Regions from separate parts of the Rhizobium sp. HT1-10 genome, predicted to be linked through region 2. Evidence: predicted binding sites of a transcription regulator. Region 2 holds the regulator's gene; the other holds the start of a gene.
The links. Region 2 encodes LexA, which represses DNA repair genes until DNA is damaged. Its sites were predicted from a motif close to TGTTCNNNNTGTGTTCNG; they were not measured.
Positions count from the first base shown of each region.

Region 1: a site for LexA is predicted at 3,065-3,082, ahead of recA (recombinase RecA). Genes of this name have one in related genera too.

Region 1 is NZ_JBCEBQ010000005.1:205,036-217,308, forward strand. Features, by position in the region: gene VH564_RS15360 (DMT family transporter) at 4-900, opposite strand; gene VH564_RS15365 (pseudouridine-5'-phosphate glycosidase) at 983-1,909, opposite strand; gene VH564_RS15370 (carbohydrate kinase family protein) at 1,956-2,900, opposite strand; gene recA (recombinase RecA) at 3,141-4,229, shown strand; gene alaS (alanine--tRNA ligase) at 4,394-7,054, shown strand; gene VH564_RS15385 (GNAT family N-acetyltransferase) at 7,116-7,562, opposite strand; gene VH564_RS15390 (NADP-dependent isocitrate dehydrogenase) at 7,644-8,855, opposite strand; gene VH564_RS15395 (hypothetical protein) at 9,087-9,623, shown strand; gene VH564_RS15400 (FUSC family protein) at 9,668-11,650, shown strand; gene VH564_RS15405 (RNA methyltransferase) at 11,728-12,273, shown strand, end outside.
Region 2 is NZ_JBCEBQ010000008.1:161,905-174,177, forward strand. Features, by position in the region: gene pdhA (pyruvate dehydrogenase (acetyl-transferring) E1 component subunit alpha) at 1-201, opposite strand, end outside; gene VH564_RS19500 (FtsB family cell division protein) at 358-669, opposite strand; gene eno (phosphopyruvate hydratase) at 1,057-2,331, opposite strand; gene kdsA (3-deoxy-8-phosphooctulonate synthase) at 2,483-3,328, opposite strand; gene VH564_RS19515 (VOC family protein) at 3,325-4,209, opposite strand; gene lexA (transcriptional repressor LexA) at 4,373-5,089, shown strand; gene VH564_RS19525 (ComEC/Rec2 family competence protein) at 5,070-7,529, opposite strand; gene gltA (citrate synthase) at 7,830-9,119, shown strand; gene lpxB (lipid-A-disaccharide synthase) at 9,149-10,330, opposite strand; gene VH564_RS19540 (LpxI family protein) at 10,327-11,208, opposite strand; gene lpxA (acyl-ACP--UDP-N-acetylglucosamine O-acyltransferase) at 11,210-12,028, opposite strand; gene fabZ (3-hydroxyacyl-ACP dehydratase FabZ) at 12,025-12,273, opposite strand, start outside.

The DNA.
Region 1 (12,273 bases), on a different contig from region 2:
ATCCTATCCACGGCGGGCGACGAGAATGCCGACCAGGACGACCGCGCCACCGATGGCCTGGAGCGGCCCGATGGCTTCTGCGAGCAGGATCCAGGCGAGGATGGCCGCGACGACTGGCTGCAGAAGTAAGGTCAGGGACGAGAAGGCGGGCGGCAGGTAGGCGAGCGCATAGGTGATCGCCACCTGGCCGCCGGCATGGCTAATGAAGGCCAGGCCGATCAGCATCGACCAGCCAAACAGACTTGGCGGCAGCATCACCCCTTCCGCCAGCAGTGCGATCGGCAACAGGCAGACAGCCGCTGCGGCCGTGCTCCAGATCATGATCTGCAGCGTGTCGAACCGGCTGCGCAGCCGGCCGATGACGAGGATGTAGCCGGCATAGAAGAGGGCCGCGACGGTCGCCAGTCCATCGCCGCGCAGATCTCCATGGGCAAGACCGGCAAGACCGCCCTTGAGCGTCACGATGCCGACCATCGCCGTCGCCAGCCCCAGCAGGAACAGCCCCGAAATTTGGGCGCGCAGGAACAGCCAGCCAATGACGGCGACAAAAATCGGCGCCAGATTGGCGAGCAGCGTCGCATTGGCAACCGACGTCATGTGGATCGAGAGATGCCATGTGACGAGGTCGGTCGCAAGGAACAGGCCCGGCAGCACCAGCATGAAGCTGTCGGCAAGACTGGCCGGGCGGATGGCCGATTTTTCCCGCCTGGCAAGGGCGAAGATGAGGAGCGGGATCAGCGCCAGCGCGACCCGCCAGAAGGCGGTGGCCAGAGGGCCCACCTCGGAGAGCCTGACGAAGATCGGCGAGCCGCCGATGGCCGCGCCCCCGAGGATCAAGGCCGCCAGCGGAATGCCATTGTCGACCGCCTTAGCGGCATCGGAGCGGATGAGCTTTGACAAGGGCGTCGTCCTGTTGCGCTGACCAAAAAAGAAAGCCGCGCCGATATCAGGCGCGGCATGTGTTCAGTCCTTGCGGTGCGCTTCAGTCCGCCAGGGCGACGGCAATTTCGGCGGCGAGCCGGGCATTGTTTTCGACCAGCGCGATGTTGGTCTTGAGGCTGCGGCCGTCGGTAATGTCGAAGATGGTGCTGAGCAGATAGGGCGTGACGGCCTTGCTGACCACTTCCTCGCGCTCGGCACTGTCGAGCGCTCGCTCGATGTAGATCTCCATCTCCTCGCGCTCGATCTCGTCTTCCTGCGGCACCGGATTGGCGATCAGCATGCCGCCATCGATGCCCAGCTGCTCGCGCACGGTCTGGAAATTGGCAATGGCGGCCGGGCTGTTCAGCGTCAGCGGGCTCGGCAGGCCCGATGCCCGTGACCAGAAAGCTGGGAACTCGGCGCTCCCGAAGGTGACAACCGGCACGCCTCGGGTTTCGAGGACTTCGAGCGTCTTAGGGATATCGAGGATCGCCTTGGCGCCGGCGCAGACGACGATGACGCCGGTGCGGGCTAATTCCTCGAGGTCGGCGGAGATGTCGAAACTGGTCTCGGCGCCGCGGTGGACACCACCGATGCCGCCTGTCGCAAAGACCTTGATGCCCGCCCGGGCGGCGGCAATCATCGTCGCGGCGACCGTCGTCGCGCCGGTGCGACGCTCGGCAATCGCGAAGGCCAGATCGGCACGGGAAACCTTCATGGCATCCGTGGTCTGGGCGAGGCTCTCGAGCTCGGCGGGCTCCAGGCCGATATGCAACGTCCCGTGGATGACGGCGATGGTTGCCGGAACAGCACCTTCCTCGCGGATGATGGCCTCGACGCTGCGGGCCATGGAGATATTGCCGGGATAGGGCATTCCATGGGTGATGATCGTCGATTCGAGCGCGACGATCGCTGCGCCGCGCGCCTTGGCAGCGGCGACCTCCGTCGAATAGGAGATCGGCAGCAGGGCGGAAAACGGTCTGGTCATGGGCTTGGCCACCTGAATTGACGTGTTTGACGAGCGGGATGAGGCTTCATGACAGTATTTCGGCCTCCGGGACAAGGGCTAGCGTCTGCTGGAGCAGCTCTGGCGACAGATTTTCAGAGGTCGCGTAGGGCGACTGGACGGTGATCGCCGCGGCCGCTGCGCCGTTGCGGATAGCCTGCGCGAGATCGTGTCCGGCCAGCAACGCCGCCAAGACACCGGCGGCAAGCGAATCGCCGGCGCCCGTGACATCTGCGATCTCGGGGAGGGTCGGTGGCTGTAGCGTGAGCGTGAGATTTTCTGAAAAGGCAACCAGCGGCCGCTGTCCCCGGGTGATCACGCCACCCCTGAGGCCAAGCGTCCTGAGCTGCGCAACCCATTCGCGCGGATCTTCTGGTCGGCTTCGGCTCAAAGCTTCCGCTTCGGCCTGGTTGAGAAAAAGATAGGAGATGCCGCCGAGGCAAGGGCTGAGGCGCACCACCTTGGCCGGCGAGATGGCGATGGCGGCCAGCGGCTTGGCCATATCGGCGCACCTGGCCGCGATCGCCGCCAGCGTTTCCGTTGGCAGGTTGGCGTCGCAGAGGACGAGGTCGCATTCGGCAAAGGCATCGCGGACCGCGCGGATCATCAGCCGGCGTGGGCCGAACAGCTTATAAAGCTCCATATCGGCCAGAGCGATGACCAGATTGCCGTCATTCTCGATGATCGCGGTGTAGCTCGGCGTCTTGCGATCGAGGAAGACGAACGGACGGTCGTCGACGCCGGCGTTGCGGGCGGATGCAGCGACCATCTCGCCGAGAACATCGCCCCCGCGCGGGGAAATCATCCGCACGGCATGGCCGAGCCTTGCCAGATTGCGGGCCGCATTGAAGCCACCGCCGCCAGGCTCCTCGAACCAGGCACCGGGATTGCTGGCGCCGGCATTCGTCTCCCCAAAGATCCGACCGCGCCGATCGATATGGGCGCCGCCCAGAACGAGAATCGACTTAGACATCGAAGGCTCCAACGGCGCTCAAGCGGTCGATTCGGAGCTCGTTTTCGAAGTCGGGAAGGAGCTTCTTATGGGCCCTAAGCCATTGCCGCGAAAAGGGAAAGCAAATATAGAACAAATCCGATTTTACCTTTTCGTTTCAATAATTTGATAGGCACTTGCAGAAACAGAACAAAAAGAGTACAAAAACTCTATGAACTGCTTCGTTGCCTGTACGGCTTCAATAACCTAAAGGTGGACCCTATGTCACAGAATAGTTTGCGGCTCGTAGAGGACAAATCGGTGGACAAAAGCAAGGCGCTCGAAGCCGCACTCTCTCAGATCGAGAGGTCGTTCGGCAAGGGCTCGATCATGAAGCTCGGCTCGAACGAGAGTATCGTCGAGATCGAGACAGTTTCCACAGGCTCGCTGAGCCTTGATATCGCACTCGGCATCGGCGGATTGCCGAAGGGGCGTATCGTTGAGATTTATGGACCGGAAAGCTCCGGTAAGACGACGCTGGCGCTGCAGACCATCGCCGAAGCCCAGAAGAAGGGCGGCATCTGCGCCTTCGTCGACGCCGAACATGCGCTCGATCCGGTCTATGCCCGCAAGCTCGGCGTCGATCTGCAGAACCTGCTGATCTCTCAGCCAGATACTGGCGAGCAGGCACTCGAAATCACCGATACGCTGGTGCGCTCCGGCGCCATCGACGTTCTGGTCATCGACTCCGTCGCGGCTCTGACACCGCGCGCTGAAATCGAAGGCGAAATGGGCGATAGCCTGCCAGGTCTCCAGGCCCGTCTGATGAGCCAGGCGCTGCGCAAGCTGACCGCGTCGATTTCGAAGTCGAACACGATGGTCATCTTCATCAACCAGATCCGCATGAAGATCGGCGTGATGTTCGGCTCGCCTGAGACGACGACCGGCGGTAACGCGCTGAAGTTCTATGCCTCGGTCCGCCTCGATATCCGCCGCATTGGCGCCGTTAAGGACCGCGAAGAGGTCATCGGCAACCAGACGCGCGTCAAGGTCGTCAAGAACAAGATGGCACCGCCCTTCAAGCAGGTCGAATTCGACATCATGTATGGCGAAGGCGTTTCGAAGACCGGCGAACTTGTCGACCTCGGCGTCAAGGCCGGCATCGTCGAAAAGTCGGGTGCCTGGTTCTCCTACAACAGCCAGCGTCTCGGGCAGGGGCGTGAAAACGCCAAGATCTTCCTGCGTGACAATCCGGAACTCGCCCGCGAAATCGAGACCATGCTGCGCCAGAGCGCCGGCCTGATCGCCGACAAGCTGCTTGTCAACGGTGGTCCCGATGCCAATGACGGCGACGTCGCCGCCGACATGTAAGGGGCCGGACCTTAGGGTCTGAGCGTCAGTTTTCATTCGCGGCCGCACACTCCTCAGGGATGTGCGGCCGCTTTCGTTCCTGTGGCTGGACAGGATCAAGAGCGAGCGATAAAAGCCAATGGATTTTGTGAGAAGACTGCCTGGGGCAGCGATAAGGGCATAGCATGAGCGGCGTGAATGAAATACGGTCGACCTTCCTCGACTACTTCAAGACGAACGGACATGAGATCGTTCCGTCGAGCCCGCTTGTGCCGCGCAACGACCCGACATTGATGTTCACCAATGCCGGCATGGTGCAGTTCAAGAACGTCTTCACCGGCCTTGAGAACAGACCCTATTCGACGGCGGCGTCCGCCCAGAAATGCGTGCGTGCCGGCGGCAAGCACAACGATCTGGACAATGTCGGCTATACGGCGCGCCATCACACCTTCTTCGAAATGCTCGGCAATTTCTCCTTCGGCGACTATTTCAAGGAGCAGGCGATCACGCTTGCCTGGAACCTGATCACCAAGGAATTCGACATCGACGCCAAGCGTTTGCTGGTGACGGTCTACCACACCGACGACGATGCCTTTAATCTCTGGAAGAAGATCGCCGGCCTGTCCGACGACCGCATCATCCGCATCCCGACCAGCGACAATTTCTGGGCGATGGGCGATACCGGCCCGTGCGGCCCCTGTTCCGAAATCTTCTATGACCATGGCGATCATATCTGGGGCGGCCCTCCCGGTTCGCCCGACGAGGATGGTGACCGTTTCATCGAGATCTGGAACCTCGTCTTCATGCAGTTCGAGCAGGTGACGAAGGATGAGCGCGTCGATCTGCCGCGTCCATCGATCGACACCGGCATGGGCCTCGAGCGCGTAGCCGCCCTGCTGCAGGGCAAGCACGACAATTACGACATCGACCTGTTCCGGGCGTTGATTGAGGCCTCGGAAGAAGCAACTGGCGTGATGGCAACAGGCGATCACCGCGCCAGCCACCGGGTCATTGCCGACCACCTGCGCTCCTCCGCCTTCCTGATCGCCGATGGTGTGCTGCCGTCGAACGAAGGCCGCGGCTATGTGCTGCGCCGTATCATGCGCCGCGCCATGCGCCACGCCCAGCTCCTCGGCGCCCGCGATCCCTTGATGTACAAGCTGCTGCCGACGCTGGTCCAGGAAATGGGCCGCGCCTATCCCGAACTCGTGCGGGCGGAATCGCTGATCTCCGAGACCCTGAAGCTCGAGGAAAACCGCTTCCACAAGACCCTCGACCGCGGCCTCTCCCTGCTGTCGGACGCAACGGCGACCATGGCAAAGGGCGACATGCTGGACGGCGAGACGGCCTTCAAGCTCTACGACACCTATGGCTTCCCGCTGGATCTGACCCAGGATGCGCTGCGCGAACGCGGCATCGGCGTCGACATCAGCTGCTTTACCGACGCGATGGCGCGGCAGAAGGCCGAGGCGCGCTCCCATTGGGCCGGCTCCGGCGACAAGGCCACCGAGACCGTCTGGTTCGAGCTCAAGGACAAGAACGGCGCCACCGAATTCCTCGGCTACGACACCGAGACGGCCGAAGGCGTGATCCAGGCGATCGTCAGGGATGGCGTTTCGCTCGATCAGGCATCGGAAGGCGACAGCGTGCAGATCGTCGTCAACCAGACGCCATTCTACGCCGAGTCGGGCGGGCAGATGGGCGACACCGGCGTCATCTCCGGCGACGCGGGCAAGCTTACCGTCTCCGACACCCAGAAGAAGGGCGACGGCCTTTTTGCGCATGTTGCGACCGTGGTCAGCGGCTCGATCAAGGTCGGCGATCCCGTCGTGCTGACGGTCGATCACGACCGTCGCGGCCGCCTGCGCGCCAACCATTCGGCGACCCATCTCCTGCACGAAGCGCTGCGCGAAGTGCTCGGCACCCATGTCGCCCAGAAGGGCTCGCTGGTCGCGCCCGAGCGCCTGCGTTTCGACATCTCGCATCCGAAGCCGATGTCGGCCGAGGAGCTGAAGGTGGTCGAGGAAATGGCGAACGAGATCGTGCTGCAGAATGCACCGGTTTCGACGCGCCTGATGAGCGTCGACGATGCGATTGCCGAGGGCGCCATGGCGCTGTTCGGCGAGAAATACGGCGACGAGGTGCGCGTCGTCTCGATGGGGACGGGCGTGCGCGGAGCGAAAGCTGCCAAGCCCTATTCGATCGAACTTTGCGGCGGCACCCATGTCTCGGCCACCGGCCAGATCGGCCTGATCCGCGTGCTCTCGGAAAGTGCCGTCGGCGCTGGCGTCCGCCGCATCGAGGCCGTGACGGGTGTATCGGCGCGCGATTACCTTGCCGAGCAGGATGACCGCGTCAAGGCGCTGGCGACGGCCCTGAAGGTCCAGCCGACCGAGGTCGTTTCGCGCGTCGAAGCGCTTGTCGACGAGCGCCGCAAGCTGGAGCGCGAGCTCGCCGACGCCAAGCGCAAACTCGCCATGGGCGGCGGGCAGGGCGACGGTGGCGAGGCTGTGCGCGATATCGGCGGGGTCAAGTTCCTCGGTCGAATAATCACCGGCATCGATCCGAAGGATCTGAAAAGCATGGCCGATGAGGGCAAGACGAGCCTCGGGTCGGGCGTCGTGGCGCTGATCGGTGTGTCCGAAGATGGCAAGGCCAGCGCGGTGGTCGCCGTGACAGCCGATCTCGTCGGTCGCTTCAGCGCCGTTGATATGGTCCGTGTCGCTTCGGTGGCGCTCGGCGGCAAGGGCGGCGGCGGCAGGCCGGACATGGCCCAAGCCGGTGGTCCCGACGGTGGCAAGGCCGATGAGGCGATCGAGGCCGTTGCGGCGGCGCTCGCAGGCTGATCGAAGCAGATTGGACGCGAGTTCTTCAGCGGCGGGAGCGCAGGCTTCCGCCGTTTTGCGTTCAGAGGCTCTTGCGGTACTGGATGAAGCCCGATCGCGCGGCGACCTGGTCGTAGAGGCGGCGGGCCGTGAGGTTGTGTTCGTCGGTCATCCAGTAAAGCCGGCCGGCCCTGTTGGCGCGCGCGAGATCGGCAACGGCCTCGATCAGGGCAGCACCGTAGCCGCGGCCGCGGCAGCTCTGATCGACAAAGAGGTCCTGCAGGTAGCAGCTCCAGTCCGGCAACGCCGTCGAGCGATGGAAGACGACGTGGACAATGCCGACCAGCCGACTTTCCGGGTCGAAGGCACCCAGCACATGCATTGGCTCCCGCTCGTCGCCAAACCGGTTCCATGTGAGTTCCGTCGTCTCTCTTGGAACGACGATGCCATAGAAATCCTGGTAGCCGGCCCAGAGCCATTCCCAGGCGGAGCGGTCGTCGGGCATCAGCGGGCGAATAAGGGCTGTCATCGGATGAGGTCTCGCACGAGAGGCTGACATGAAAACGGCGGGGAATGCCCCGCCGTTATTTTATCACATTAAGAAGATGGCTTATGCCATTGCTTTCTGAAGATTTTCGTCGACCATATCGAGAAAGGCGGTGGTCGACAGCCAAGGCTGATCCGGGCCGATGAGCAGCGCCAGGTCCTTGGTCATGAAGCCGCTTTCGACGGTGTCGACGCAAACGGTTTCCAGCGTCGAGGCGAACTTGGCGAGTGCCGCGTTGTCGTCGAGCTTGGCGCGGTGCGCAAGACCACGGGTCCAGGCGAAGATCGAGGCGATCGAGTTCGTCGAGGTTTCCTGGCCCTTCTGGTGCTGACGGTAGTGGCGCGTCACGGTGCCGTGGGCGGCTTCCGCTTCGACGGTCTGGCCGTCGGGCGACAGCAGCACCGAGGTCATCAGGCCGAGCGAGCCGAAGCCTTGGGCAACGATGTCGGACTGGACGTCGCCGTCGTAGTTCTTGCAGGCCCAGACATAACCGCCGGACCACTTGAGCGCCGAGGCGACCATGTCGTCGATCAGGCGGTGTTCATAGGTGATCTTCAGGGCGTCGAACTGCGTCTTGAATTCGGTGTCGAAGATTTCCTGGAAGATGTCCTTGAAGCGACCGTCATAGGCCTTCAGGATGGTGTTCTTGGTCGACAGGTAGACCGGCCACTTGCGCATCAGGCCGTAGTTGAGCGAAGCACGGGCGAAGTCGCGGATCGATTCGTCGAGGTTGTACATGGCCAGAGCCACGCCGGCGCCGGGGGCGTCGTAGACTTCCTTTTCGATGACGGCGCCGTCTTCGCCGACGAACTTGATCGACAGCTTGCCCTTGCCGGGGAACTTGAAGTCCGTTGCCTTGTACTGGTCACCGAAGGCGTGGCGGCCGACGACGATCGGCTTGGTCCAGCCGGGGACGAGGCGCGGCACGTTTTCGCAGATGATCGGCTCGCGGAAGATCACGCCGCCGAGGATGTTGCGGATGGTGCCGTTCGGCGACTTCCACATCTGCTTGAGGTTGAATTCCTTGACGCGATCTTCGTCCGGGGTGATGGTCGCGCACTTGATGCCGACGCCGTATTTCTTGATGGCGTGCGCCGCATCGATTGTCACCTGGTCGTTGGTGGCGTCGCGATTTTCGACCGAGAGATCGTAATACTGGATGTCGAGGTCGAGGTAGGGGAGGATCAGTTTGTCCTTGATCAACTGCCAGATGATGCGGGTCATCTCGTCGCCGTCGAGATCGACGACGGGGTTTGCAACCTTGATCTTTTCCATATATCTGCCTCGTTCTGCTGGTGGCCGGGCGGCCCGGTGTGTTGGACTGAAGTCTCGAGCGCTATAGCACCGAGAGACGCCGAGGCAAAGACAAGAAGGTGGCGGAATCGGCGTTTTTGCAGTTCCATTCCGCGCTGTCGGGGACGCGCTGCTCCAGCCGGATACGGGCGCGAGCAGCCGAATGAGGCCAAGTTTTCAGCGGTATTTTTTTGATTGTTGACGGACATTGCCATGAACCGAAACACGCCCACCCTTCTGTTTTTTGCCCTTCTATCCGTCCAGGCGCTGCCCGCCTCCGCGGCCGAGCCGGCGGTCGCTCCGGTCAAGGTGATCATGGACGCGACAGTGGCCAACTGGGCCGGTGGCGACAGCGATTGGCAGGATCTCTTCGACGCCGCCCACCTGCGCAAACTGTTCAGTGCCGAGTTCATCCGCGGCTATCAGACGGCCCAGAACTATCCAGCGACGGAGGATGGCATTTCGCCGTTCGACTACGACGTCATCGTCGGCGGCCAGGATGCCTGTCCGCTCGAAAACCTGACCATTGCCCCGGCGCCGGCCGCGGGTGGCAGGACCGAGGTGCTGGTGCGTTTCCAGAAGGCGCGCTGCATGGGAACAGACGCGGCGTCGCAGGCCTTTACCGAGGTGCGGTTTGAAGTGGTGACGGAAGCAGGCAAACCCGTGGTTGACGACATCCTCACCACCGATGACGCCGGCAAGCCCAACTCGCTGAAGGCCGCCATGCAGGATATCGTCAAGCAGCAGTAGCCATGCCTGTCGCTGATGCCAGCGACCAACGCCGAAGGATTTGGATGCACTTCGCCCATCAGTGTCGCGATTGGTTGGCGGCAAACGACCCCGCCTTTTCGCGGCTGCGCCAGGCCTCGCGCGTGACGCTGACCATTGCGCTGTCCTTCATCATCCTTTTCGCGATCCATGTAGCGATCGTGCCGCTGCCCGAGGTCGCCTATGCCCTCGGCATCCTGTTGTCGATACAGGGTGGCTTCACGGTGCGCGACAAGCGGCCGTCGGAGCAGCTGGTGACCCGGCTGATCGGCTGTCTCGCCAGCGTTCTGGCGGTGAGCCTTGCCGCAGTGCTGGCCGATCAGCGCTACTTCAGCGATTTTGCCTTCCTGGCGATCATCTTTGCGGCGAGCTGGGTGAGGGCGCTCGGCGTGCGCTGGAACGCCGTCGGGATGTTTGCCTTCATGTCCTATTTCATGGGCGCCTATTTCCGGCCGCAGCTGGGAGAGATGCCGCTGGTGGCGCTGGGCTCCGTCGTCTCGGTGCTGGTCGCCCATGGCGTCCGCATCTTCCTGCTGCCGGACAACTGGCGAAAGGACCTGCTGCGGGCGCTGGAGAGCGTCATGGGGCGCGTCAACCAGATGCTGGTCGAGCTCGCGGTCTGCGTCCGCGATGGAGAGCTTTCCGAGCGCGAGCATCGTGCGCTTCTGCAGGCTGAGGAAAGGTTGAAAGAAGTGGTGCTGATGGCCGAGAGCTTCATTCCGAAGCCCTCGGACGATGCCGAATCCAGCGACACGCCGGCAGCCGAAATCGCCATGCGGCTGTTCGAAGTGCATCTGGCGGCCGAAAGCATGATCGTGCTCAGCCAGAACGCCCCGCCGAGCTTCGCGCTGGTGCACGCCGTTATCGCGCACGACGATGCGCTGCTCGCACGGGAAACGGCGGGCTTCGAGACCAAGGCGAACAACCGCAGCGTCGAGACCATCCGCGCGATGATCTGGCTGCGCGATGCGCGCGACGCGCTCGGGGCGACACTGGCGGAGGGGCGCACAACCGGCTTCAGCGATGTCGAGGGCGCAGGGGCCGCCCGAACCAAGATCAAGTGGCCGAAGCTTTCGCTGGATGACCCGGCCATGCGGTCGGCGCTGCAGATCACGCTTGCCACCGGCATTGCCATGGTCTTCGGGCTGCTGTTGTCGCGGGAGCGTTGGTTCTGGGCGGTACTGACCGCCTTTCTGGTGTTCACCAACACCAACTCGCGCGGCGATACCGTGGTCAAGGCCGTGCAGCGCTCGATGGGGACGGTGCTCGGAATCGCGGTCGGAATGGCCCTGGCCGTGCTTGTGGCCGGTCATACGGCTGTCGCCATCAGCCTGTCGGTGGTGGCGATCTTCCTCGGCTTCTATTTCATCCAGGTGTCCTACGGGACCATGACCTTCTTCATCTCGATCGTGCTTTGTCTGGTCTACGGCATGACCGGAGCCCTGACGCTGGAGGTGCTCAAGCTTCGGATCGGCGAGACGATCATCGGGGCGACCATCGGCGCGCTGGTTGCCTTCCTGGTCTTTCCGGCCAAAACGCGGGGCGCCCTCGACGTGGCGTTGGGCAAATGGTTCGACGCGCTGCAGGCCTTGCTCGATGCTGCCGCCGGCAGCGGCCCCGGACTGGAAATGATCCGGCTCTCGCAAAGCCTCGATGCCGCCTACCGCGATGTGACCACGGCGGCAAAGCCTCTGGGGTCCTCCTGGAACCTGGTGCGCAAGCCGGGCCATATCCGCCAGACGCTGGCGATCTTCATGGCCTGCACCTACTGGGCACGCATCTTTGCCCGCAATGTCGCCTTTTCCCGAGACGATCCGGATGGCGAGATCGCCCTCAACGTCGCCGAGAACCTGGAACGACTAAAGGTGGTTGCGGCCAAGGGCTCGGGCTGCTTCTTCGTCGCTCGCAAGGCATCGCGGTCTGCCGGGCGCCACCTGCCGTTGTCGCGGGGCGGGACGCGGCTGGGCATCGAGATGGTCGGAGCGATGCTGGATCGGCTTTATCCCTGAGTCTGGGGCTTGCCGTTGCGGGCCTGCGCAGGTATTTCCGGCGATAAATTCGCCGTTGCGGCGAACCGAGGATAGTCATGTCTGGAACAAACAGCGAGAAGCCGCTTCTGGCCGAAGGGCCGGTTATAATTCTGGTCGAGCCGCAGATGGGCGAGAATATCGGCATGGTGGCGCGCGCCATGGCGAATTTCGGTCTTGCCGAACTGCGTCTGGTCAATCCGCGCGATGGCTGGCCGAACGAGAAGGCGACGGCGGCGGCTTCCAACGCCAGCCATGTCATCGAGGCGACGCGCGTTTTCCCGACCCTCGAAGAAGCCATCGCCGACCTCCACTTCCTCTATGCCACCACGGCCCGCGAGCGCTATGGCTACAAGCCTGTCCGCTCGCCTGTCGTGGCGGCCGAGACGCTGCGTGGACGCTTCGTCGCCGGCGAGCGCTGCGGCATCCTGTTCGGGCGCGAGCGCTGGGGCCTCAGCAACGAGGAGGTGGCGCTGGCCGACGAGATCGTCACCTTCCCGGTCAATCCCGCCTTTGCATCGCTCAACATCGCCCAGGCGGTGCTGCTGATGTCCTATGAATGGATGAAGTCGGGCATGGAGGATCTGAGCGTCACCTCCTTTGCC
Region 2 (12,273 bases):
ATAGAGATGACAGAATCCGCCGATGAACCCCATACCGTACAACTGTCCGGCCTTTTCCTCGAAACGCCGGATCAACAGCATTTCGCGATAGGCTTTCAGCTCCTCATCACGATCGAAATCAGCGATAGGACCGCCGTTTGATTCGTTGCGTGGCAGCTTGGACGTTTTCCGGTTGGAAACGGACGCGGTTTTCGGCGCCATTCAACCCTCCCCTGTGTGATTAGCATCGATCAATGGTGCCGCGTAACATAGGGAAGATTAACAGATGCAGCAATGCCATAAACGCATGGCTAGTATTCAATATAAGTCACTGAAAAATAAATAAAAACGTCGATTAACCGAAATTCGGTTAATCGTCTATTTGGTGAAGATGACGATTTCGTTGTCCTTGGAATAGTCAAGCTGATAGCGCGCCTTTTCGTCGAGCATGTCCTTGTCGAGCGAGCCGTCGCTAAGCAAGGCGACCTCTTTTTCAAGGTGCTGGCGCTTGGCTACCAGCTCCGACAGGTCCTTGGCCCGCGCCAGACGCTGCTTCTCCAGAACCTCCGTCGCCCGCAACCCGTAATCGCCATGCACGCAGTGATAGCCGAAGTAGGAAACGAAGGCGATCGTGATTGCCGGGAGGACCAGATGTCCGAGACGCTTCTTCTTATGATATTTAGTCCACATGGTCGCCTGCCCGTACGCTGTACCTTGGCTCAGACACTAGACGGTAGAGATTAACCGTCCGTTGACCGTGTTTGGAGAACGTGAGGAAACTGCGGACGGAGACGCCAAGCGGGGATGCCGAGGAGCTCAACCGGCTGTTCCACATCTTTCTGTGGCCCGGACACATGCGCCCGACATGTCTCCCCTCACTCTTATGCTTGTCAAAGGAATCCAGCTGCGGCGCATCTGCGCGGTAAGAAACCGTGTCCTGGCGACAAAGAAGGTCCGGCGCGCCCAAGTCTGGGCGCACTGGATCCCTGCGACGAGCACAGGGATGACGGAAGCTGCATTCCGCAACAAAAAACCGCGCCCGAAGGCGCGGTTGGTGGCAAGCGGTGCGGTGATGAATCAGCCGCGCAGGATGGATGTGCCGGCGTAGCGAGCCTGCGGGCCGAGCATTTCTTCGATGCGGATCAGCTGGTTGTACTTGGCCAGACGGTCGGAGCGCGACAGCGAGCCGGTCTTGATCTGTCCGCAGTTGGTGGCAACAGCGAGATCGGCAATGGTCGAGTCCTCGGTTTCGCCCGAGCGGTGCGACATGACGGCGGTGTAGCCGGCCTTGTGCGCCGTTTCGACGGCATCGAGGGTTTCCGTCAGCGTGCCGATCTGGTTGACCTTCACGAGGATCGAGTTGGCAACGCCCATCTTGATGCCGTCGCGCAGACGCGAGGAGTTGGTGACGAACAGATCGTCGCCGACCAGCTGGGTGGTCTTGCCGGCAAGCTCCGTCAGGGTCTTCCAGCCTTCCCAGTCGTCTTCCGACATGCCGTCTTCGATCGACAGGATCGGGTACTTGGCAGCCAGTTCGGCCAGGTATTCGGCCATGGCGCCCGGCTCCAGCGTGCGGCCTTCGCCTTCGAGAACGTACTTGCCATCCTTGAAGAATTCCGTCGCGGCGCAGTCGAGGCCGAGGTAGATGTCTTCGCCCGGGGTGTAGCCGGCCTTTTCGATCGACTTCATGATGAAGTCGAGGGCTTCAGGCGCGCTCTTCAGGCCCGGTGCGAAACCGCCTTCGTCACCGACGTTGGTGTTGTGACCCTGGGCCGACAGTTCCTTCTTCAGAACGTGGAAGACTTCCGAACCCATGCGAACCGCGTCGCTGAAGGTTTCGGCGCCGACAGGCATGATCATGAATTCCTGGAAATCGATCGGATTGTCGGCATGGGCGCCGCCGTTGATGATGTTCATCATCGGAACCGGCAGCAGGCTGGCATAGGCGCCGCCGACATAGCGGTAGAGCGGCAGGTCGGCGCTCTGGGCAGCGGCCTTGGCCACGGCGAGCGACACGCCGAGAATGGCGTTGGCGCCGAGGCGGGACTTGTTGGGGGTGCCGTCCAGCTCCATCATCAGGTTGTCGATCAGGATCTGGTTCTCGGCGTCGAGGCCGCCGATGGCTTCGAAGATTTCGGTGTCGACGGCTTCGACGGCCTTCTCGACGCCCTTGCCGTGGTAGCGCTTGCCACCGTCGCGCAGTTCGACGGCTTCGTGAGCACCGGTCGAGGCGCCCGATGGGACGGCAGCGCGGCCCATGCTGCCATCTTCCAGGTAGACATCGACTTCAACGGTCGGATTGCCGCGGCTGTCGAGAATCTCGCGGGCGATAATGTCGGTAATTGCGGTCATGGCTGGTTCCTGCTCGCTGGTTATAAATCGATTGAAATCTCTTAATCGAAGGCGTGGAAATTACAATGGTACCCACGCGCTTCGAATGAGGGAGCGTTAAGGCCGACTAAACTAGGTTCATGTCAGCCTGTTGAACGCTCTCCTCAGGATGTCAGGCCTTGGCGATGGCGTCGAAAGCCAACAGCTTTTCGAGAAGCCGCGGCATGTCCTTGAGATGGACCATGTTCGGGCCATCCGATGGTGCGTGGTCGGGGTCTTCATGAGTCTCGACAAAAACGCCGGCCACGCCAACGGCAACAGCCGCGCGTGCAAGGGTCTCGACGAATTCGCGCTGGCCGCCGGACGAGCCACCCTGCCCACCCGGCTGCTGCACGGAGTGAGTCGCGTCGAAGATCACAGGGGCGCCCATCGCCGCCATGATCGGCAGCGAGCGCATGTCGGACACAAGCGTGTTGTAGCCGAAGGAGGCGCCTCGTTCGCAGAGCAGGATGTTCGGGTTGCCGCTGTCGTTGAGCTTGGCGAGCACGTTCTTCATGTCCCAGGGCGCAAGGAACTGGCCCTTCTTGACATTGATGATCCTGCCGGTCTTGGCGGCGGCAACAAGAAGATCGGTCTGGCGCGACAGGAAGGCCGGGATCTGCAGGACATCCACGGTCTTGGCAACGATGGCGCACTGCTCTTCCGTATGGATGTCGGTGAGAACAGGAAAGCCATATTCTTTCTTCAGGTCGGCGAAGATCTCGAGCGCCGCCTCCAGTCCCAGGCCGCGCTGGGCGGAGAGCGACGTACGGTTGGCCTTGTCGAAGGACGACTTGTAGACGAGACCGATGCCGAGCGAAGCACACAGCTCCTTGAGCTTACCGGCCATCGTGAAGGCATGGTCGCGGCTCTCCATCTGGCAGGGACCGGCGATCAGCGACAGGCGCTTGCTGTTGGAAAAGACGACCTTGCCGGGACCTTCGCCGGCGACCACGTCTGAATTTGTCGGATGGCTCATGCTGTCTCCTCGAAGGCGAACAATGCCCCCTGCCCGGGAGCCGACTTCACCAAGATAGTGTTGCTCTTGCGCGTGTAGGTCACGCCGTTAGCAGCCAAATGCGCCTCTGTCACGGAAAGATCAAGCACCGCAAAGACGATCGCTCGTCCGAAAAGGCCCGCGTCGGCGCCTCCCGTACCCGTCTCGTAAAAGGCCTGCATACCCTCCTCGTTCAAGATGTCGATCCGCCCGTTCGCCGCCTCGACAGTGGTGCCGAAGGAATGCGGAGGCAATGCGGCGCCCCGCGCCACTTCGCTGACAAAGTCCGAAAATGCCGACGGATCGCGCGCCGACAGCACCACGCGAGAGATGCCGACGACCCCGTTGGCATGCTGCTCCAGGACCGCGCGGTCAGACGGCAAGGGATTGATGCGCTGACAGGTAAAGGCGAAGAAGTCGGGCGCGCGCAGATCGGCGGCGAAGGCAAGACGAAAGCCGGCCACCGATTCGCTCCCATCGGGCATCCGCATCGGCCGGCTGAATTCCAGCATCTGGCCGGCCGACAGCGCCATTGCCCGAAAGCGGTTGTCGTCGGCCTCTGCATCCTCGGTCCCGAATACCATCGCCGAGAAGCCGTCATCTCCAACCCGGAAGCGGAAAGCCTGGTCCCGGGCCGTGAACACATTGCCATCAACGGCCGTATCTTCGCATTCCGAGAGACTGGCGACCGCAAGCGGCTCGAGATAGGTCTTGTCGGCAAAGAAAACGCAGGCATTTTCGGTGCCGAAGGGGTGACGGGCCTCTGCGGCGACCGTGAACCCCAGCTTTCCGAGACGCTCCCGCACCGATGCGAGGTCGCAGGTCGGTAGCACCAGATGATCGATCGGATAGGCAGCTGTCATAGGCATGTCCCCCTGGCGGCAAGACTTCGCAGCCGACTGCCCGATGATCGGGCAAAATGATGCGATTTCCAACCTCTTCACCGAAATTTAGTCCCTTGCGGAACACATATGGAACATATAGTGTCTGTTCTGGCTTTGTTTCGCACTTGGAGCTCGAAAATCAATGTTGACGCGCAAGCAACAGGAACTGCTTCTCTTCATTCATGAACGAATGAAGGAATCCGGTGTCCCTCCCTCCTTCGACGAGATGAAGGATGCGCTCGACCTCGCCTCCAAGTCCGGCATCCACCGACTGATCACGGCACTGGAAGAGCGCGGCTTCATACGCCGCCTGCCGAACAGGGCAAGGGCGATCGAGGTCATCAAACTACCCGATGCCTACAATGCCAGCCTGCAGCCGCGACGCGGCTTCTCGCCGAGCGTCATCGAGGGCAGCCTTGGCAAGACACAGCCTGCATCGACGCCGCCAAAGCCGGTGGCCGAGGATCGCAGCGGATCGGTATCGCTGCCGGTGATGGGGCGGATCGCGGCCGGTGTGCCGATTGCCGCCATCCAGAACAACACCCATGACATCATGGTGCCGTCTGACATGGTCGGCGCCGGTGAGCACTATGCGCTCGAAGTGCGCGGCGATTCGATGATCGAAGCCGGCATCTTCGATGGCGATACGGTCATCATCCGCAATGCCAGCACCGCAAGCCCAGGCGACATCATCGTTGCCCTGGTCGACGACGAGGAAGCGACGCTGAAGCGGTTTCGCCGCAAGGGCGCATCGATTGCGCTCGAGGCGGCCAATCCGGCCTATGAGACGCGCATCTTCGGACCTGACCGGGTCAAGATCCAGGGCCGGCTGGTGGGGCTTATTCGCCGCTATCACTGACCGGTGACGTTGCCGAAGCATCCGAGTAGGACGCCTTGCGCCAGTCATAGGCGCGATGGCGCTCCCATGGACGGTTTAAGCTGGTGAATGCAGGCAGGACGCGTGGCCTGTCGGGCGCAAGGTCGATTTCGACCGATCCCGATTTGCGCAGGGACGCGCCGGTATAGAGCGTCCCGCCGGAGCGGCAGCTTTGGGTCCGCAGTTTTATGGGGGTGACGACGATATCGGCGGTATCGCAGGCCGGCCCGAGATAGGCGGCATCGGAAATTGTCGAGACGATCTGCCCGTTGGCGAGCATGGCGACACACCAATCCCTTGCGTGACAGGCAAAGCCGCCGTCCGCCACACTCTCCAGTGCGGTTTCCATGGCCGTCCGCAGGATCTTTTGCTGTTGGCCGTCGAGGCGTGTCCGCGGGCTTCCGCGCGGCGCACGGGCGGGGGTCGATTGATCCGGCGCCAGCATCTTCGGCGGTGTTTCTCCTGAGATCGGCAGCGCCTTCAGCCATTGCTGGTAGATGAAGTCAGGCGGACGCTCGCGGTTCGGCTCCAAACGCCCGTCCTGCAGCAATGCAACCAGTTCGCCATCTTCCGAAATCAAGAGTTCGGACATTGGCTTCGGCGGCATGACAGCTGCAGCAAGGACCGAGGCTGCTATCAACACCGCTCCGGCGTGGCGCAGCGCGGTGCGCAGCAGGGTCATCAGCAGGAAGCCGACAATGATGGTCGGAAACAGCCAGAACGGCAGTCGCGCAAATGGCACATTTCCGCCCCAGCTGGCGACGGTACGGGCGATGTCCATGACGAGATCAAGTCCCCATCCGGTGACAACCCAGAAGATTCCATCGAAGCCGAAGGGCATCAGTAGCATCGCGATCATGCCGACGGGCATGACGAGGAACGAGACAATCGGCATGGCCGCAAGATTGGCGACCAAGCCATAGGTCGCCAAGCGATGAAAATGTTCGATCGAGAAGATGGCGGTCGAAGCACCGCCGATGAAGGACGTCGTGGCGATGCCGGCAAAGAAGCGGCCGATGAAGCGCACCGGCATGGGCGGCCGGAACGCGGCGAAGCGGCGCTCGCGGGCCGGCCGCCGCTTCCAGAGTGAATAGCCGGAGACAAGCGCAATCGTGGCCGCATAGGACATCTGAAAGCTCGGGCCGAGGATCTGGGAGGGCGAGAGAATGAGGATGGCGATCGCCGATAGCGCGACGTTGCGCAGGCTAAAGGACGGCCGGTCGAACAGCACAGCGACCAGCATGATCGCCATCATGATGAAGGCGCGCTCGGCCGAGACGCCGAAACCCGAAATGAAGTAGTAGGCGGTCACCGTTGCCAGTGCGCCGATGGCGGCGATCTTCTTGGTCGGCCAGGCCTGCGCCAGGCGGGGGAAGAGGCTCAGCCCATGCCGCAGCCCGACATAGAAGATACCGGCTGACAGCGCCATGTTCAGCCCCGAAATGGCGATGATGTGGGCGAGGCCCGAGACCCGCAGCGCCTCCGTCGTCTCCGGCGAAATGGCGCGACGCTGATCGTTGACCAGCGATGCTGCAAAGGCGCCGGTATCGCCTGGCAGCAGCATGCGGATGCGATCGCCGATGCGCCCCCTGAGAGCGGTCAGCCAACGGTCGGCGCGGTCGAGCACAGACCGCTCGCTGCTATCTTCTTCCGCCGACATCAGGCGCTGCGGCTGACCATAGAAAAATCCGTTGGCGCCTGTGCCGTCGAAATAGGCAGTGAAGGCGAAATCATGGAGGCTTGGCAATGCCGGGCCGGCCGGCGGACTGAGCCGCGCCCTGCCCTCGATGATGTCCCCGAGGTCGAATGGCACATCCTGGCCGCGCACCAGGACGGATATCTGATCGGGCGGCCGGCCCACGATCGGCCCCTCCGTCGCCAGCAAATCGAGCGTGTAGCGCCAGCGGCCCTGATCATCCACCTCACGCCGCTGCACCTGCCCGGTCACCGTCGTCGTCACAGGCGAATCCAGCATGATCGTCGAAGCGCGCCAGCTCTCCCATTGCGCCAGCAGCATGCCGGCCAGCACGAGGGTTGCGGCATAGGCCGCGTGCCGCATGTGGGGATGAAGATCCGGCTTGAAGGAAAGGACGAGGGCAGACACCAGACATGCGGCGGCGATACCGGTAACGGGCGAATCCATCGGCAACTCGAACCAGAGGATCGCCCCGAGCCCCATATATACGGGGGCGACCAGCACCCCCCGCCCATGCGACGCCTCTTCCGCCAGCATCCGAGCGGCGGCGATTCGCCCTGTCCAGGCAACGAAGATCGCGCGCTTCGGCCAGGGCACCGCCTGTTGGGTTCGCACAGGCGGTGTGCGCGGCGATAGGACAGCGACGAGACCGTCGCGCGACTGCTCGGCCAGCGAGAAAAGCGTTCGCTGCTGCGATTTTTGCTCCCGCGTTTCGAACTCAGCCATGCGCACTCAGCTCCGCCCGCAACGCTCACGCCAAGAGCATTTTTGCAACCTTTACTCGAATATCGCAACAAAAATCGATTGAAATGAGCTGATGCCCAAAGCCACGCACCGCACTTCAGAAACGCGCCCTTAACCGCGTTAAGCAGCGTCTGCCGATGGTGCCCAAAAGTTGATATCGCGATGCACAAATAGCGGACAGGGTAACTTGGCATTAGCGTCTGGATCATATAGCTAATCTTCAGACGCTTAACCCTTTGGTGCTTTTTTAAGGCACCAACCCGCCAAATCTTGGAGGATCTCATGACGGAACAAAGCGCGAAATTGACTTGGGGTGAAAAGACCGTCGACCTGCCGGTCAAGGTCGGCACCATCGGCCCCAGCGTCCTGGATATCGGCGCCCTCTACAAGAACACCGCCTCGTTCACCTACGACCCGGGCTTCACATCGACGGCATCCTGCGAGTCCAAGATCACCTATATCGACGGTGACGAAGGCGTGCTGCTGCACCGCGGTTATCCGATCGAACAGCTGGCGGAAAAGGGCGACTTTCTCGAAGTCTGCTATCTCCTTCTCTACGGCGAACTGCCGACCGCAGCGCAGAAGAAGGATTTCGACGATCGCGTCGTTCACCACACGATGGTGCATGAGCAGATGTCGCGGTTCTTCACCGGCTTCCGCAGGGATGCGCATCCGATGGCCGTCATGTGCGGCTGCGTCGGCGCACTTTCGGCCTTCTACCATGACTCGACCGACATCACCGATCCGCATCAGCGCATGGTCGCAAGCCTGCGCATGATCGCCAAGATGCCGACGCTGGCGGCAATGGCCTACAAGTATCATATCGGCCAGCCCTTCGTGTACCCGAAGAACGATCTCGACTATGCGTCGAACTTCCTGCGCATGTGCTTTGCCGTTCCTTGCGAAGAGTTCGAGGTCAATCCTGTCCTCGCCCGCGCCATGGACCGCATCTTCATCCTGCACGCAGACCACGAGCAGAACGCATCGACCTCGACCGTTCGTCTCGCCGGCTCGTCGGGTGCGAACCCGTTTGCCTGTATTGCGGCTGGTATTGCCTGCCTCTGGGGTCCCGCCCATGGCGGCGCCAATGAAGCGGCCTTGATGATGCTTCAGGAGATCGGCACGGTCGATCGCATTCCCGAATATATCGCTCGCGCCAAGGACAAGAACGATCCGTTCCGCCTGATGGGCTTCGGTCACCGCGTCTACAAGAACTACGATCCGCGCGCCAAGATCATGCAGAAGACGATGTATGAAGTCCTGGAAGCAACCGGCAATGCCGGCGATCCGCTGATGCAGGTAGCGCTCGAACTCGAGAAGATCGCTCTCAACGATCCCTATTTCATCGAGAAGAAGCTCTATCCGAACGTCGACTTCTATTCGGGCATCACTCTGCGTGCGCTCGGCTTCCCAACGGAAATGTTCACCGTGCTCTTCGCGCTTGCTCGCACCGTCGGCTGGATCGCCCAGTGGAACGAAATGATCGAGGATCCGCAGCAGCGCATCGGCCGTCCTCGCCAGCTCTACACCGGCGAAGCAAAGCGCGATTACACGCCCGTTTCCAGCCGCTAGAAACCGTCTGCATCGATGAAAAAACCCGCTCAGCGATGAGCGGGTTTTTTGTTGTCGAGCAGGCTGAGGACGATGGAGGCCGCCTTTTCTCCCGGCGGCACCTCGGTCTGCATCCTTTGCCAGACGAGATCGAAGCCTTCGATCATCGCCCGTCGCTGCGCCGTATCTCCACTTAGCCGCTCCAGCCAGCGAGCCAGGACGCCCGGCAGCAACATCTCGTTGATCTGCTCCGGCACGATGACATAATCGGCAATCAGATTGGGCAGTGCCGCCGTCCAAGTCTTGATGCGCTTGTGCAGCATCTTGACGATGAAGTCGGTGCTGTAGGTCGAGATCACGGGCACGCCGGTCAGCCCGAGCTCGAGGATGACGGTGCCGGAGGCTGCCATGGCCGCATCGGCTTGCGCAAAGGCGTCCCATTTTGCCGCAGAGCCGACGACGATTTCGGGTTTGATATCCCAGTCCGCGACCAGCGAGCGCACCAGTTCCTCACGTCTTGCAACGGTCGGCATCACGAATCGCATGGAATCGCTACGCCGGCTAAGTTCTTCCGCAGTGCTGCGAAAGAAGGGAATCAGGCGACTGATCTCGGAGGAACGTGAGCCGGGTAACAAAATAATCGTCTTTTTGTCGACTGATTCGCTGGCTGCCCTTACGGCGCGCTGTTGGCGCGCCTCGAGAAGGTCTGGATCCGTCACCAGTCGGTGACCGACATAGGTGGTGGGTGGTCCGCCGAGCCTTTTCATCACCTCCGGCTCGAATGGCAGGACTGCCAGCACATGGTCGACATAGTCGAGCATCTGCACGGCCCGGTATTCCTTCCAGGCCCAGACGCTCGGGCAGACATAGTTGACGATCGGCAGGTCCGGCAGGACGGCGCGCACACGCTTGGCCACGCGGTGGGTGAAGTCCGGGCTGTCGATGATGACGAGAATATCGGGCTTGGCTGCGATGATCGCCTTCGCCGTCAGCCCGATCAGGGAAATCAGGCGCGGCAGCTTGGCAATCACCTGAGTAAAGCCCATCAGCGACAGCTCGGAGAAGTCGTAGAGCGATTTCAGCCCCTGCGCCTCCAGCCCGTCGCCGCCGACACCGACCAGTTCGAGCGGCCTGTCTGTCTGCAGGCGCAATGCGGCGATCAGGTCGGCACCCAGCAGATCGCCGGAGACCTCGCCGGCTATGACAGCAACTTTCAAGGCAGCGCCGCTCATTGCAGGCCTCCGGATGGCAGTCCGCGATCAATGCCGAAAACAAACAGTCCGGCTTCATCCGCAGCGGCAATCGTCGCCTTCCGGTCGAGAATGAGCGCGCGCCCCGCTTCGACCGCTATGCCGCCAAGGCCCGCGTCTCGGGCATTGGTGATCGTCGACACGCCGATGGAGGGCAGATCGGCGCGGAGATCCTGCTGCGGCTTGCAGAGCTTGACCAGCACACCGCGGCGGCGCTGCGAAATACGCCCTGCTGCTCTCAGGCCCGCGACACGCTCGATCATCTGGTCGGTACCCTCGGCGCCTTCAAGCGCCACGATCCGGCCACCGACACTGACGGCACCCTGTCCGACATCCAGCATCCCCAGGGCATCGGCGGCCCTTGCGGCCTGCCGGATGTCGCGGAGATCCTCGTCTGATGGCTTGTGGCGGCCGAGCGTGCCTGTGGTGGCGAGGAGATCCGGCGCGATATCATGGGCGCCGATGACCCGGCGGCCCTTCACTTCGAGCAAGCCGATGACCATCTTCAACACGGTGTCGTCGCCCCCTGAGAGAAGCGTCTTCACGACCCGCGGCATCTTCACCATCGATTGCCAGGTGGGCCGGATTTCCCGCCATTCCGGGCGCCGGGCGACGCTGCCTGACATGACGATACGGCGAACGTCGTATCGGTCGAACAGCGCCTCGAACCCCTTGAAGTCGCCGACGCCCAGCAGCGCATGATCATAGGCGCTCCAGTCCCGCAGCACCTCGTCCTTGAGCACGACGATCACCGGATTTTCACCGGCCTCGCGCGCCGCGGAAGCGAGATAGACTGGCAGGGAACCGCTTCCGGCTATGATTGCCAGTCGCCCATCCCCATCACTCGGCTTGTCGGCCACCTTAGTTCTTGTTGCCGCGATGCGGCGACGACAAAGCGCGATCGCTATCGGCGGCGATGAAATCGAGGATCTGCATGACCTCGGCGCAGTCGACATATTCGCTGCGAATGGCAGCGGCGTTTTCGCGAATCGAACCCTCGCCCTCGAAGATTGTCTTGAAGGCGCGGCGAACGATGTGGATGACCGGGCGCTCTATGCCCGCGCGCGTCATGCCAACGACGTTGAGACCACCCAGGATACCCGGGTTGCCGTTCAGCATCCCGTAGGGGATGACATCGTAGTTGACGGCCGAGAGCCCACCGATGAAGGCCTGGCGGCCGACGCGGGTAAACTGGTGCACCGCGCAACCACCGCCGAGGATAGCCTTGTCTTCGATGACGACATGACCGGCCAGCATGACATTGTTGGACAGGATGACGTTGTTGCCGACGCGGCAATCGTGGGCGACGTGCGAGTTGGCCAGGAAGAGATTGTTGTTGCCAACGATCGTCTTGCCGCCGAACTCTGCCGTCCCCGCGTTCATCGTCACCCCTTCGCGGATGGTGCAATGGCTGCCGACGGTAAGGCTGGTGTCCTCGCCGCCGTGATGCACGCTCTGCGGATCGCCGCCAACCACAGCCATGGCATAAATCTTGGTGCCTTCGCCGATCGTCGTGCGGCCGGTCACCACTGCGTGGGTCAGCAATTGAACGTTGTCATGCAGCACTACCTTCGGGCCGACATGGCAGAAAGGTCCGACAAAAACGCCCTCGCCCAGGATTGCGCCGTCTTCGACGACAGCCATCGGATGAATGGTGGCGCTCTTTGGTGTTCCGCTCATGATTCTTCCTTGCGCACGATCATCGCGCCAATATCGGCCTCTGCGACCTTGGAGCCGTCAACCTTCGCATCGCAATGAAACTTCCAGATGTTGCCGCGCTGACGCTGCTTGACGACGTGGAACTCGACGCGATCGCCCGGCACCACCGGCTTGCGGAAGCGCGCGTTGTCGATCGTCATGAAGTACACGAGGCTGCCGCTCTGGCCTTCCTTGCGGGCGCAGATCGCGCCTGCCGTCTGTGCCAT